DNA from 3 places in the Gordonia sp. NPDC003424 genome. Region 3 is predicted to be linked to each of the others. Evidence: predicted binding sites of a transcription regulator. Region 3 holds the regulator's gene; each other region holds the start of a gene.
The links. The regulator LexA, encoded in region 3, represses DNA repair genes until DNA is damaged. The targets are predictions, from matches to a motif close to CGAACANNTGTTCG.

Region 1 (3,664 bases), on a different contig from region 3:
GATGTCGGCGACCACGAGGAAGTACCCGGGAAAGGTGAGCGTCTCGATGATGGCGAGCTCGTGCTCGATCTGCCGATACGCCTGCGGATGCGCGGTCGGGGTTCCGTACCGATGCAACGCCCCGGCCATCGTCTGCTCGCGCAGCCAGCTGTTCTCGTCGTGACCGTCGGGGACGTCGAACGGCGGAAGCTTCGGGGCGATCAGGCCGAGCGCAAACGCACAGTCGGCGGCCAGCCCGACCGCGTTGTCGATGGCATCGGGGTGACCGGGCAGCAGGCGCGCCATCTCGTCGCCACTGCGCAGGTGGGCACCTCCGACGCCGGGCAGCCAGCCCTCGATGGTCTCGATGTCGGTGCGCGCCCGAACCGCGGCGACGGCCATGGCCAGTCGCCGGCGACGCGGCCCGGCGAAATGGGCGCCGGTGGTGGCCACCGTCGTGAGGCCGACGTCGCCGGCGAGGCCGGCCAGCAGTGCGTTGCGTTCGTCGTCGTCGGGCAGTCCCTGAGCGGTGAGTTCGACGGCCACGTTGTCCCGGCCGTAGCGGTCGACCAGATCGGTGAGCGCCGCCCGAGCCGCGCTCACGCCGCCACGGTCGAGAGCCCTGCGCACCGAACCCTTACGGCATCCGGTCAGGATCAGCCAATGCCCGCCCGCGGTGCCCGGGAGACGGTCCCGGTCATACCGCAGCAATCCCTTCTCCCCGGCGACCATGTGCGCATCGGCGATGGTCCGCGAGAGACGTCGATAGCCCTCGCTGTCGCGGGCGAGAACCAGCAGATGCTCCCCCGGTGGGTCCGGCACCCCGGTGCGGGTGACATCGGGTTCCAGGGACAGTTCCGCCCCGAATACCGTCGGCATACCGAATTCCCTTGCGGCTTCGGCAAATCGGACGATCCCGTAGAACCCGTCGTGGTCGGTGAGCGCAAGTGCGCGCAAATCCAGCCGCTGCGCCTCGGTGACCATCTCCTCGGGCATCGACGCTCCGTCGAGGAAGCTGTAGGCGCTGTGGGCATGTAGTTCGGCGAACGGGACCGCCGACCGCCCGCGCTCGATGTCGTCGGCGTGATAGGCGCCGCGCTTACGCGACCAGGCGGGGCTGTCGTTGCCGTCGCCGGGGCCGAACGCCTCGCCCGGCCGGCCACCGTCCGAAGGGCGGCCCGACAGCACGCGCTCCATCTCCGACCACGTCGGTGGACCCTGATCCCATCCCACACGACCAGTCTATAGAACATACGTTCGACACGACAGTCGGCGCCGCAGGTGTTCACGCGTCGCTGGTTGCCATCCGCCGATGTGAGTGTCACCCTATGACAGAAGGGTTCTTACTGAACGGTAAGAACGTGTCGCGAGCCACGTGCGCGGGAGAATGCAACCGACATCATGACCACCTACTTCATCACCGGCGGTACCGGATTCATCGGCCGTCGGGTCGTCGAGCGACTACGCGTCACCGAACCCGATGCCCGCGTCCTGGTGTTGGTCCGCGCGGCATCGATGCCGCGCTTCGCCGAGCACTTCGATGTCGACGGCGACTCCGATTCCCCGATCCCGGTCGTCGGCGACCTGACCGCACCGGGACTGGGCATCGCGACCGGCCAGCTGCCGCCCATCGACCACGTCGTCCACCTGGCCGCGATCTACGACATGGCGGCCGACGCCGAGAGCCAGCAGGCGGCGAATGTGGACGGCACGTCGCGTGTCGCCGACTTCGCACTCGCGCACGGCGCTATGCTCCACCACGTCTCGTCGATCGCGGTCGCCGGAGACCATCGCGGCACCTACACGGAGCACGACTTCGACACGGGCCAGGGATTTCCCTCGCCGTATCACCGCACCAAGTTCGAGGCCGAGAAGGTGGTACGGGAACGAGAAGGATTGCGCTGGCGCGTCTATCGGCCCTCGGTCGTCGTCGGCGACTCGCGAACCGGCGAGATGGACAAGGTCGACGGTCCGTACTACTTCTTCGGCAATCTGAAACACCTGGGTCACCTACCGTCGGCACTACCGCTGCCCATGCCCGACCTGGGCTCGGTGAACATCGTCCCGGTCGACTTCGTTGCCCAGGCGATCGTCGCGTTGATGACGGTCGACCCCACCCGCAGCGGCCTGGTGTATCACCTCGGCGATCCCCGACGACGGACCATCACCGCGATGTACAACGCGATCGCACCCGGCTTTCACGGCCCACGCGGATACGATGTGATCCCCAATCTCCTGGTCGAACCCTTCCTGCGCCTGGCCGGAACCGGGCCGTTGCGGGTGGGGCGGGACCTGCTCGCCGCCCAACAGGGCATACCGCCGGCATTGCTCGACACCCTTTCGCTGCCGGTGGACTTCCGATCCGACGAGACGCTCGCGGCGCTGCACGCGCACGGCATCTGCCTCCCCGATCTCGACGAGTACGGCCCGCGCCTGTACTCCTACTGGGCCGACCATCTCGACCCCACCCGGCACCGTCGGGACGATCCGCGCGGACCCCTCGTGGGCAAGCACATCCTGATCACCGGCGGATCGAGCGGCATCGGCAAGGCGACGGCACGGATGTGTGTGGCGCGAGGCGCGACGGTGTTCATCGTCGCCCGCGGTGCCGATGGCCTCGACGCGGCCGTGGCCGAGCTGAGCGCCACGCCGAGCAAGGAGGGCATCCCGCCGGGCCGCGTATTCGCCTATCCATGCGACATCACCGACGAGGCCGAGGTCGCCACGTTGATCAAAACCGTTCTCGCCGAACATGATCACGTCGACGTCCTGGTCAACAATGCGGGTCGGTCGATTCGGCGTGCGACGATCAACGCCACCGACCGCCAGCACGATTATCATCGCCTGATGGCGGTCAACTACTTCGGCGCGGTCAACCTCGTGCTGGGTCTGCTGCCGCACATGGTGCGACGGCAATCCGGGCATGTGGTGAACGTGACGTCGGTCGCGGTGCAGTCGCGGGGACCGCGATTCGGCGCCTACGCCGCATCCAAGGCCGCACTGGAGGCGTTCAGCGACGTCGTGCGCACCGAAAGCCTCACCGACCACGTGACGTTCACCAATGTCCGTCTGCCACTGGTCCGGACACGGATGATCGCACCGACCGAGGCCTACGACAACCAGGCTGGCATCTGGAGCGTGGACAAAGCCGCGGCGCGGGTGCTGCACGGCATCATCGACCGCCCGGAGCGCGTCGGTTCGCTGATCGGCGATCTGGCGGAGTTCGGCCATCGTCACGCTCCGCGGGTGACCACCCGCATCCTGCACCAGGAATTTCTGATGTCCGCCGAATCCGCTGCGGCGCTGGGCAAATCCCGGTCGTGACCGACACCCCGTTTCTTGCCGTCGACGTGACCCGCCTGGACCGTAACCTCGGCAGGATGGCGCAGCGGACGGCGGCCGCGGGCCTCGAGCTGCGTCCGCACGCGAAGACCCACAAGTGTGCGGAGATCGCCGAACGCCAACTCGCTCTCGGTGCAACCGGTTTGACCGTTGCGACCATCGGTGAGGCGGAGGCATTCGCGGATGCGGAGGCGTTCGCGGATGCGGCGGCGTTCGCGGATACGGCGGCGTTCGCGGATACGGCGGCCGATGCCGATGCGGGACGGGCAGACCTGTTCATCGCCTATCCCCTGTGGGTGACGGAGCACAAAGGGGCGCGGCTGCGCGCCCTGTCGGCCCGCGC
Region 2 (3,664 bases), on a different contig from region 3:
TTTCGCGACGTGGTCCGCAATCTGCACGGCGACGTGTCCCATGTGCCCGACCTCGTCGCGAGGCCGACCACCGAACACGACATCGTCGACATCCTCGAGTTCTGCGCCGAGACGGGCATCGCCTGTATCCCGTACGGGGGCGGGAGTTCCGTGGTGGGCGGTGTCGAACCGCGCTTCGACGAGCCGGCCATCACCCTCGACCTCGAACGCCTCGATCGGGTTGTGGAGATCGACCGGGTCAGCCGCGCTGCCCGCATTCAGGCGGGCGCGCTCGGCCCGCACCTCGAGAACCAGCTGCGGCCGGCCGGGCTGACCCTGCGGCACTTCCCGCAATCCTTCGAGTTCTCCACCCTCGGCGGCTGGCTCGCCACCCGGGCGGGCGGACACTTCGCCACGTTGTACACCCATATCGACGACCTCACCGAGTCCATCCGCGTGGTGACCCCGGCGGGGATCAGCGAGTCCCGGCGCCTCCCCGGCAGCGGTGCCGGCCCGTCGCCCGATCGCCTGTTCCTCGGGTCCGAGGGCACGCTGGGAGTCATCACCGAGGCGTGGATGCGGCTGCAGGAACGGCCACGATTCGGGACGACGGTGTCGATCGGATTCGACTCGTACCCGCACGCGGTGACCGCCACGCGGGCCATCGCACAGGCCGGCCTCTACCCGTCCAATTGCCGTCTGCTCGATCCGGCCGAAGCCTTCATCAACGCGGCCGCCGACTCCCCCGGTGGCATGCTCATCGTGGCGTTCGAATCGGCCGATCATCCGGTCGACGCATGGATCGAGCGGGCAGTGGAGATCGCCCTCGAAAACCACGGTCGCGTGCTGTCGCGGCGGGGCAGGGATGAGCAGACTGCCGATTCCTCGGCTGCCTGGCGATCGGCGTTTCTCCGCATGCCCTATCAACGTGACGCCCTGGCGCGACGCAGCATGATCGTCGAGACCTTCGAAACCGCCTGCACGTGGAGCGGTTTCGACCCGCTCCATGCCGCGGTCACGTCAGCCGCCAATGAGGCCGTGCAACAGATCTGCGGGGCCGGCGTCGTCACGTGCCGGTTCACGCACGTCTATCCCGACGGGCCTGCCCCGTACTACAGCATCTATGCGCCAGGTCGCTGGGGCTCCACGGTCGCGCAGTGGGACGAGATCAAATCCGCTGTGTCCGAGGAGATCTCCGCCAACGGCGGAACCATCACCCATCATCATGCCGTCGGACGGGACCATCGCCCGTGGTACGACACACAACGCCCAGACCCGTTCGCCGCGGCATTGCGTGCAGCCAAGGGTGCGCTTGACCCCGCCGGAATCCTCAATCCCGGCGTCTTGATGGGACAGACCTGACAACGGTTGGTCGAGGCGATCGGCGAGCGACGAAGTGCCATTCTGGTCCGAATCAACCCTTGCCGGGCGCTCTCATCTCCGGTAGACTTTCGAACATCAGTTCGAGTGACTTACTTGGGGAGGGGCTCGATGACCAGCGACACCGCAACCAGCGACAGCGATATTGTCGGGCTCTACCGGGAGCTCGACGACCTGCTCGATCGGATCGCCGCCGTCGATGCCACCCCGGCCTCCGCCGACGACATCGTGGCAGTCGCCGAAACCCATGAACGCTCCGCGCGGCGGATGAGTTTCTACGGGTTGCAGCGGGTGCTGGAGTGTTCGGACCGCAACATCGTCGCCGAGGAAGGCTACCGGTCCCTCAGCGATTTCATGGTGGACCGGTTGCGGATCACCGACCCCGGCCGACGCCGCAAGCAGATGGCGGCACTGCTGGCCCTGCACTCGCTGAGCGGGGAGAAGCTCGACCCACCATGCCCGACCCTGGCCGAGGCCTACGCCGAGGGCGCGATCGGTGTCGATCACGCGGTCACGGTGATCACCGTGCTCGACAAACTCCCCACCACCATTGATGCCGAGCAACGAGCCGCGGCCGAAGAGTTGATGGCCGACTACGCCCGCGTACACACGCCGAAAGAGTTGACCACCCTCGGTGCCCGCCTGCTGGCCCACCTCGACCCCGACGGCGCCCTGACCGACGATAACGATCGGGCCCGCCGACGCAGCCTGCACCTGTCCAAGCAGGACGCACAGTTGATGAGCACCCTGGAAGGGCAGTTGGATCCGGTCACCCGCGCCCTGTTGGATGTGGTGCTCGACGCGTGGGCCGCGCCGGGGATGAACCACCCCGACGACGACGCATCACCCAAGGGCAGCAAGGACGACGCCGATCCCGAGGCCCTCAAGCAGGCGGCCGAGCGGGACCTCCGCACTCCCGGGCAACGTAACCACGACGCCCTGCACGCCCTGCTGCAGGCGGTCGCCGACGGCGGGCTGTTGGGCAAGAGTCACCGCGGGCTGCCGCCACATCTGATCATCACCATCAGCGAAACCGAACTGCGCGAACGCGCCGGGGTGGGCACCACCGCGGGTGGGGCTCTCCTGCCGATCGCCGATGTGATCGAGTTGGCGGCCGAAGCCCACCAGCATTTGGCGGTGTTTGCCGACCACACTGCCCAACCGTTGTATCTGGGGCGGGCCAATCGGTTCGCCAGTCAGGCCCAGCGGATGATGCTGCTGGCCCGCGACGGCGCCACCTGTACCTGCCCGGGTTGTAGTCAGCCGTTCACCCACACCGAAGCCCACCACGCCGAACAAGACTGGGCCGACGGCGGGCTCACCGACATCCAGGATCTGGCCGCGGCCTGCCCGACCCACAACCGGATGGTCGGCGACAAACCCGGCCAGTGGTCGACCCACATCATCACCGACGGACCCGATGCCGGACGGCCCGCCTGGACGCGTAACACCAAACGCGGGAAAGGTAAAGGTCGTCCGCGGGTCCGGGTGGATCGCACCAGGGAGGTGGCCGAAGCGTTCGCCCGCCACCGCCGCCACCCAGACCGGCGCAGATCACCCCAGAATCGTTCCGGCACAAGTGAACCCAAAACCCCGACCGGACCGCCCGGACACCCCGAGGAACGCCGACGCGTCCCCCGCCTCATCGCCTCCGGGTGGGCCGTCAACAGAATCGATCTCGCGTAGCACCTCGCCACCAACCCGGTGGCGAGGCACTCGCGCATGCGGCGCCGACCGTCGCACAATGGCCCCATGCGAATCATGCCTCACACCGCACCAGCCCGAGCGCTCCTCGCACTGGTCGTGGGCAGCATCGTCGGGGCGATCGTCGGCAGCGTAGCCACCGACACAGGACTCGGGGTGCTCTCCGGCATCGTCGTCACCGGAGGGACGTTCCTCGCCTTGGGCTGGACCGGCCTGTGGCCGATGGACAGTGACGAGACCCGCGAACGAGCGCGGCGAGAAGGCTACGAGCCGCGCACCGACGAACTGATCGTGGTGATCGCCGCCCTTGCCGCTCTCGGCGGCATCGTCGCGCTGCTCATCGAGGGCGGCTCGCGGGCCGGATGGCTACCGGCGGCGCTCGCTCTCGCGGGGGTGTTCGCCGCTTGGGGCAGTCTGCACCTGATGTACGCGGTGCGTTACGCCTACCACTTCTTCGACGACGCAGAACCTGGCGGCATCGACTTCAATTCGTCTGATCCACCGACGTTTCGCGACTTCTTCTACTTCAGTTACAACCTCGGCATGACCTACCAGGTATCGGATACCAGTGTCTCCGACCCCGAGATCCGCGCGGTCGCGT
Region 3 (3,664 bases):
GGTTTCACGGTGTTCGAACTGCGTGTGTGTTGATTTATGTGGGTTCTCGTGTTGATGTCTATTTGTTTACGCCTGTTTGTGTGGGTAAGTCAAGGGTTTCTTGTAACTTGGTTCACACAGGTTCCGTTATGGCAACTCGAGGCACATCGACGTGCGACGGGGGTTCACCGGCGCGAACCGATCGAGATGTGGTCGTATAAACAGGTGGCCGTTACTCGGGCCGATCAACCGACGAGAAAGGTGCTGCGGTGGGCCAGCAACAGGTACTGAACGGAACCCCGGTCGTCAGCGGTAAGGCCTATGGCCCCGTCGTATGGCCGGGCGAGCGCCCCGTCTACGACCCGGGCGCGATGGGTGCGACGGTCGCCGAAGACGAGCGTGAGGTCGAGAAGAAACGCTTCACCGACGCGGCCGCCACGGTCGCCGGACGGTTGCGCGCACGCGCGTCGCATTCCTCGGGAGCCGCTGCCGAGGTCCTCACCGCCACTGCGGGACTCGCCGAGGATCGTGGCTGGGTCGGCGCCGCGTCCGGCCTGATCAAGAAGGGCAGTCCCGCACCCGCCGCGGCCATCGCCGCGACCGAGCAGTTCGTCGAGATGTTCACCAAGGTCGGCGGACTGATGGCCGAGCGGGTGACCGACCTCAAGGATGTCCGTGACCGCGTGGTGGCCGAGCTCATCGGTGTGCCGGAACCCGGTGTGCCCGAACCGCATGAGGCGTCGGTGCTCCTCGCCGACGACCTTGCACCGGCCGACACCGCAGGGCTCGATCCGGCGAAGATCACCGCACTGGTGACCCGTCTGGGCGGTCCGACGAGCCACACCGCCATCATCGCGCGCCAGCTCGGCATCCCGTGCGTCGTCGCGGTGTCCGGGCTGGAGGTCGTCGCGGCGGGCAGCACGGTTCTCGTCGACGGCACCGCCGGCACCATCGAGGTCGAGCCCGACGAGGCCACCGCGGTCGCGGCGGTGGAGGAGAGCCGGCGCGAGGCCGAGGCGGTCAAGTCGTGGAAGGGACCCGGCCGCACCGCCGACGGTTTCGAGGTTCTCGTACTCGCGAATGTCGCCGACGGCGCGTCGGCGCGGAGCGCGACGTCGTTCCCGGTCGAGGGCGTCGGACTGTTCCGCACCGAGTTGGCGTTCCTCGATCGGCCCGACGAACCCACGGTCGAGGAGCAGACCACGCTTTATCGGGAGGTGCTCGACGCCTTCCCGGGCCAGAAGGTGGTGATCCGGACCCTGGACGCCGGGTCGGACAAGCCGCTGAAGTTCGTCACGAACCTCGACGAGGCGAACCCGTCACTCGGCGTGCGCGGCAACCGGATTGCCATCGAACATCCCGAGATCCGTGCCCATCAGCTCGACGCCATCGCCGCCGCCGCCGAAGCGAGCGGGAACGCGGCGTGGGTCATGGCCCCGATGATCGCATCGGCCGCCGAGGCCGCCGAGTTCGCCGGTGAGGTACGCCGACGCGGACTGGTCGCGGGCGTGATGGTGGAGGTTCCCGCCGCGGCCGTCCTGGCGTCGGCGATCCTGGCCGAGGTGGATTTCGTGTCGATCGGCACCAACGACCTCACGCAGTACACGATGGCCGCCGACCGGATGTCCCCGGAACTGGCCGGTTTGACCGACCCCTGGCAACCGGCCGCACTGCACCTGATCCACAGCGTCGGGCAAGCCGGGGAGGCGACCGGCAAGACGGTCGGTGTGTGTGGTGAGGCGGCCGCGGACCCACTGCTCGCGTGCGTGTTGGTGGGCCTGGGCGTCACCTCGCTCTCGTCGGCGCCGGCGGCCGCGGCAGCGGTCGGTGCGCGGTTGGCCGGCGTGACCCTGGCGCAGTGTCGCGCCGCCGCCGAAGCGGTGCTGGCGACCGCGGACCCGGTGGCCGCACGAGCCGCGGCCACTGCCGCGCTCGACGGCTGAGCGGTGCCGGTCAGACGCGCCGCATGACGGTGACGACCTTGCCGAGGATGGCGGCGTCGTCACCGGGGATCGGTTCGAACAGCGCGTTGTGCGGCATCAGCCAGATGTGACCATTGCGCCGCTTGAACGTCTTCACGGTGGCCTCGCCGTCGATCATCGCCGCGACGATGTCGCCGTTGTCGGCGACGTTCTGCTGACGCACCACGACCCAGTCGCCGTCGCAGATCGCGGCGTCGATCATGGATTCACCCACGACCTTCAGCAGGAAGAGGGACCCCTCACCGACGAGTTCGCGGGGTAGCGGGAACACGTCCTCGACGGCCTCTTCGGCGAGGATCGGTCCGCCTGCCGCGATCCGGCCGAGCACCGGCACGAACGCGGGGGTCGGTAGCGAGGTGTCGTCGCCGGCCGCGGAGCCGCCGGGCGGATTGGTGGGATCGCCGTCGGAGATGTTCACCGCCCGGGGCCGGTTGTGGTCGCGCTTGAGGAGGCCCTTGCGCTCCAGCGTGCGCAACTGATGGGCCACCGACGACGTCGAGGTCAGCCCGACGGCGTCCCCGATCTCCCGGATGCTCGGTGGGTATCCGCGTTCGCGGACCGACTGGCGGATGTATTCGAGCACGCCGCGCTGGCGCGCGGTCAGGGATGCCTCGGCGGCGTGCGGGTCGGTGGCGGTGTCGGTGGCGGTGTCGGGGGTGTCCGGCCCGCCGGCCTTCTCGCTCATCGGTGGGTCCTCCTGTCGGTTGGGTGACTCGAGCACCGAAAAATGCTGGTCGTCTGGGTCCTTCAGCGCCGACAGTAGCCCAATCCTCGGACATGTTCAAACATGTGTTCGAGGTGTTTTGCAACTTCGCGCGACTTTGTCGGTGGCCCGTGCTAGAAATCGAACATACGTTTCATCGAACACGTGATCGATGGCAGCGCGACCCGCAAGCACCGACCGCAGAAGGACAGACACCATGGCCACCGCGACTCTCACCCGCACACCCCTCACCCACACACCCCGCTCGGACGTCCCCGAACCCGACACCTCCGTCCGGCCGGGTACGCGGTCCGCGCGCGCCGACCGTGCCGTCACCGACCTCACCCGCCCCGCCGACCGGCGGCAGGCCGATCGCCGACCGCCGGTGGCCCGGCCGTCGGTGGCCCGGCCGTCGCGCGCGCGGGTGCGGGGGACGCGCTGCGCGACACCAGCCGGCGGCCGCACCACCGGCACGAGCAGCGTCTACCTGCGCCGACGGCTGGCCGCCGCGGCGCTCCTGGTGGGCGTGGGTCTCGCCGTCCTCGTCTGGGTCATCGCGATCATCGGCTCCGACTACGCGGCGTCGGTCACACCCGAGCCGATCGGCACCGAGGTCGTGCACGTGCGTCAGGGCGACTCGCTGACCTCCATCGCCGAGCGCGTCGCGCCCGACGTACCGGCGCAGGCGGTGATCGACGCCATCGTCGAGCGCAACGATCTGTCCGGCGCCGGGCTGCATGTGGGTCAGGCGCTGGTCGCACCCGCCTATCGCTGAGGACATGACCGGTATCCTCGGTGGCATGCGCTGCCCGTTTTGCAAGAACGAAGACACCAAGGTCATCGACTCGCGTGTCGCCGACGAGGGGCAGGCCATCCGTCGCCGCCGGGCGTGTGCCCGATGCGGACGCCGATTCTCCACCGTCGAGAGCGCGGTGCTGGCGGTGGTCAAGCGCAACGGTGTCACCGAACCCTTCAGCCGCGAGAAGGTGATGCGCGGCGT

Region 1: ACWDTI_RS07760 (error-prone DNA polymerase) is a predicted target of LexA. The motif match lies at 1,226-1,239, and genes of this name have one in related genera.
Region 2: ACWDTI_RS21015 (DUF222 domain-containing protein) is a predicted target of LexA. The motif match lies at 1,432-1,445, and genes of this name have one in related genera.

What each region holds. Positions count from the first base shown of each region.
Region 1 is NZ_JBSFQJ010000004.1:70,332-73,995, forward strand. It holds gene ACWDTI_RS07760 (error-prone DNA polymerase) at 1-1,212, opposite strand, end outside; gene ACWDTI_RS07765 (SDR family oxidoreductase) at 1,381-3,303, shown strand; gene ACWDTI_RS07770 (alanine racemase) at 3,300-3,664, shown strand, end outside.
Region 2 is NZ_JBSFQJ010000017.1:31,885-35,548, reverse strand. It holds gene ACWDTI_RS21020 (FAD-binding oxidoreductase) at 1-1,341, shown strand, start outside; gene ACWDTI_RS21015 (DUF222 domain-containing protein) at 1,471-3,045, shown strand; gene ACWDTI_RS21010 (DUF1345 domain-containing protein) at 3,112-3,664, shown strand, end outside.
Region 3 is NZ_JBSFQJ010000019.1:103,686-107,349, reverse strand. It holds gene ACWDTI_RS22465 (phosphoenolpyruvate--protein phosphotransferase) at 249-1,922, shown strand; gene lexA (transcriptional repressor LexA) at 1,933-2,646, opposite strand; gene ACWDTI_RS22455 (LysM peptidoglycan-binding domain-containing protein) at 2,882-3,439, shown strand; gene nrdR (transcriptional regulator NrdR) at 3,465-3,664, shown strand, end outside.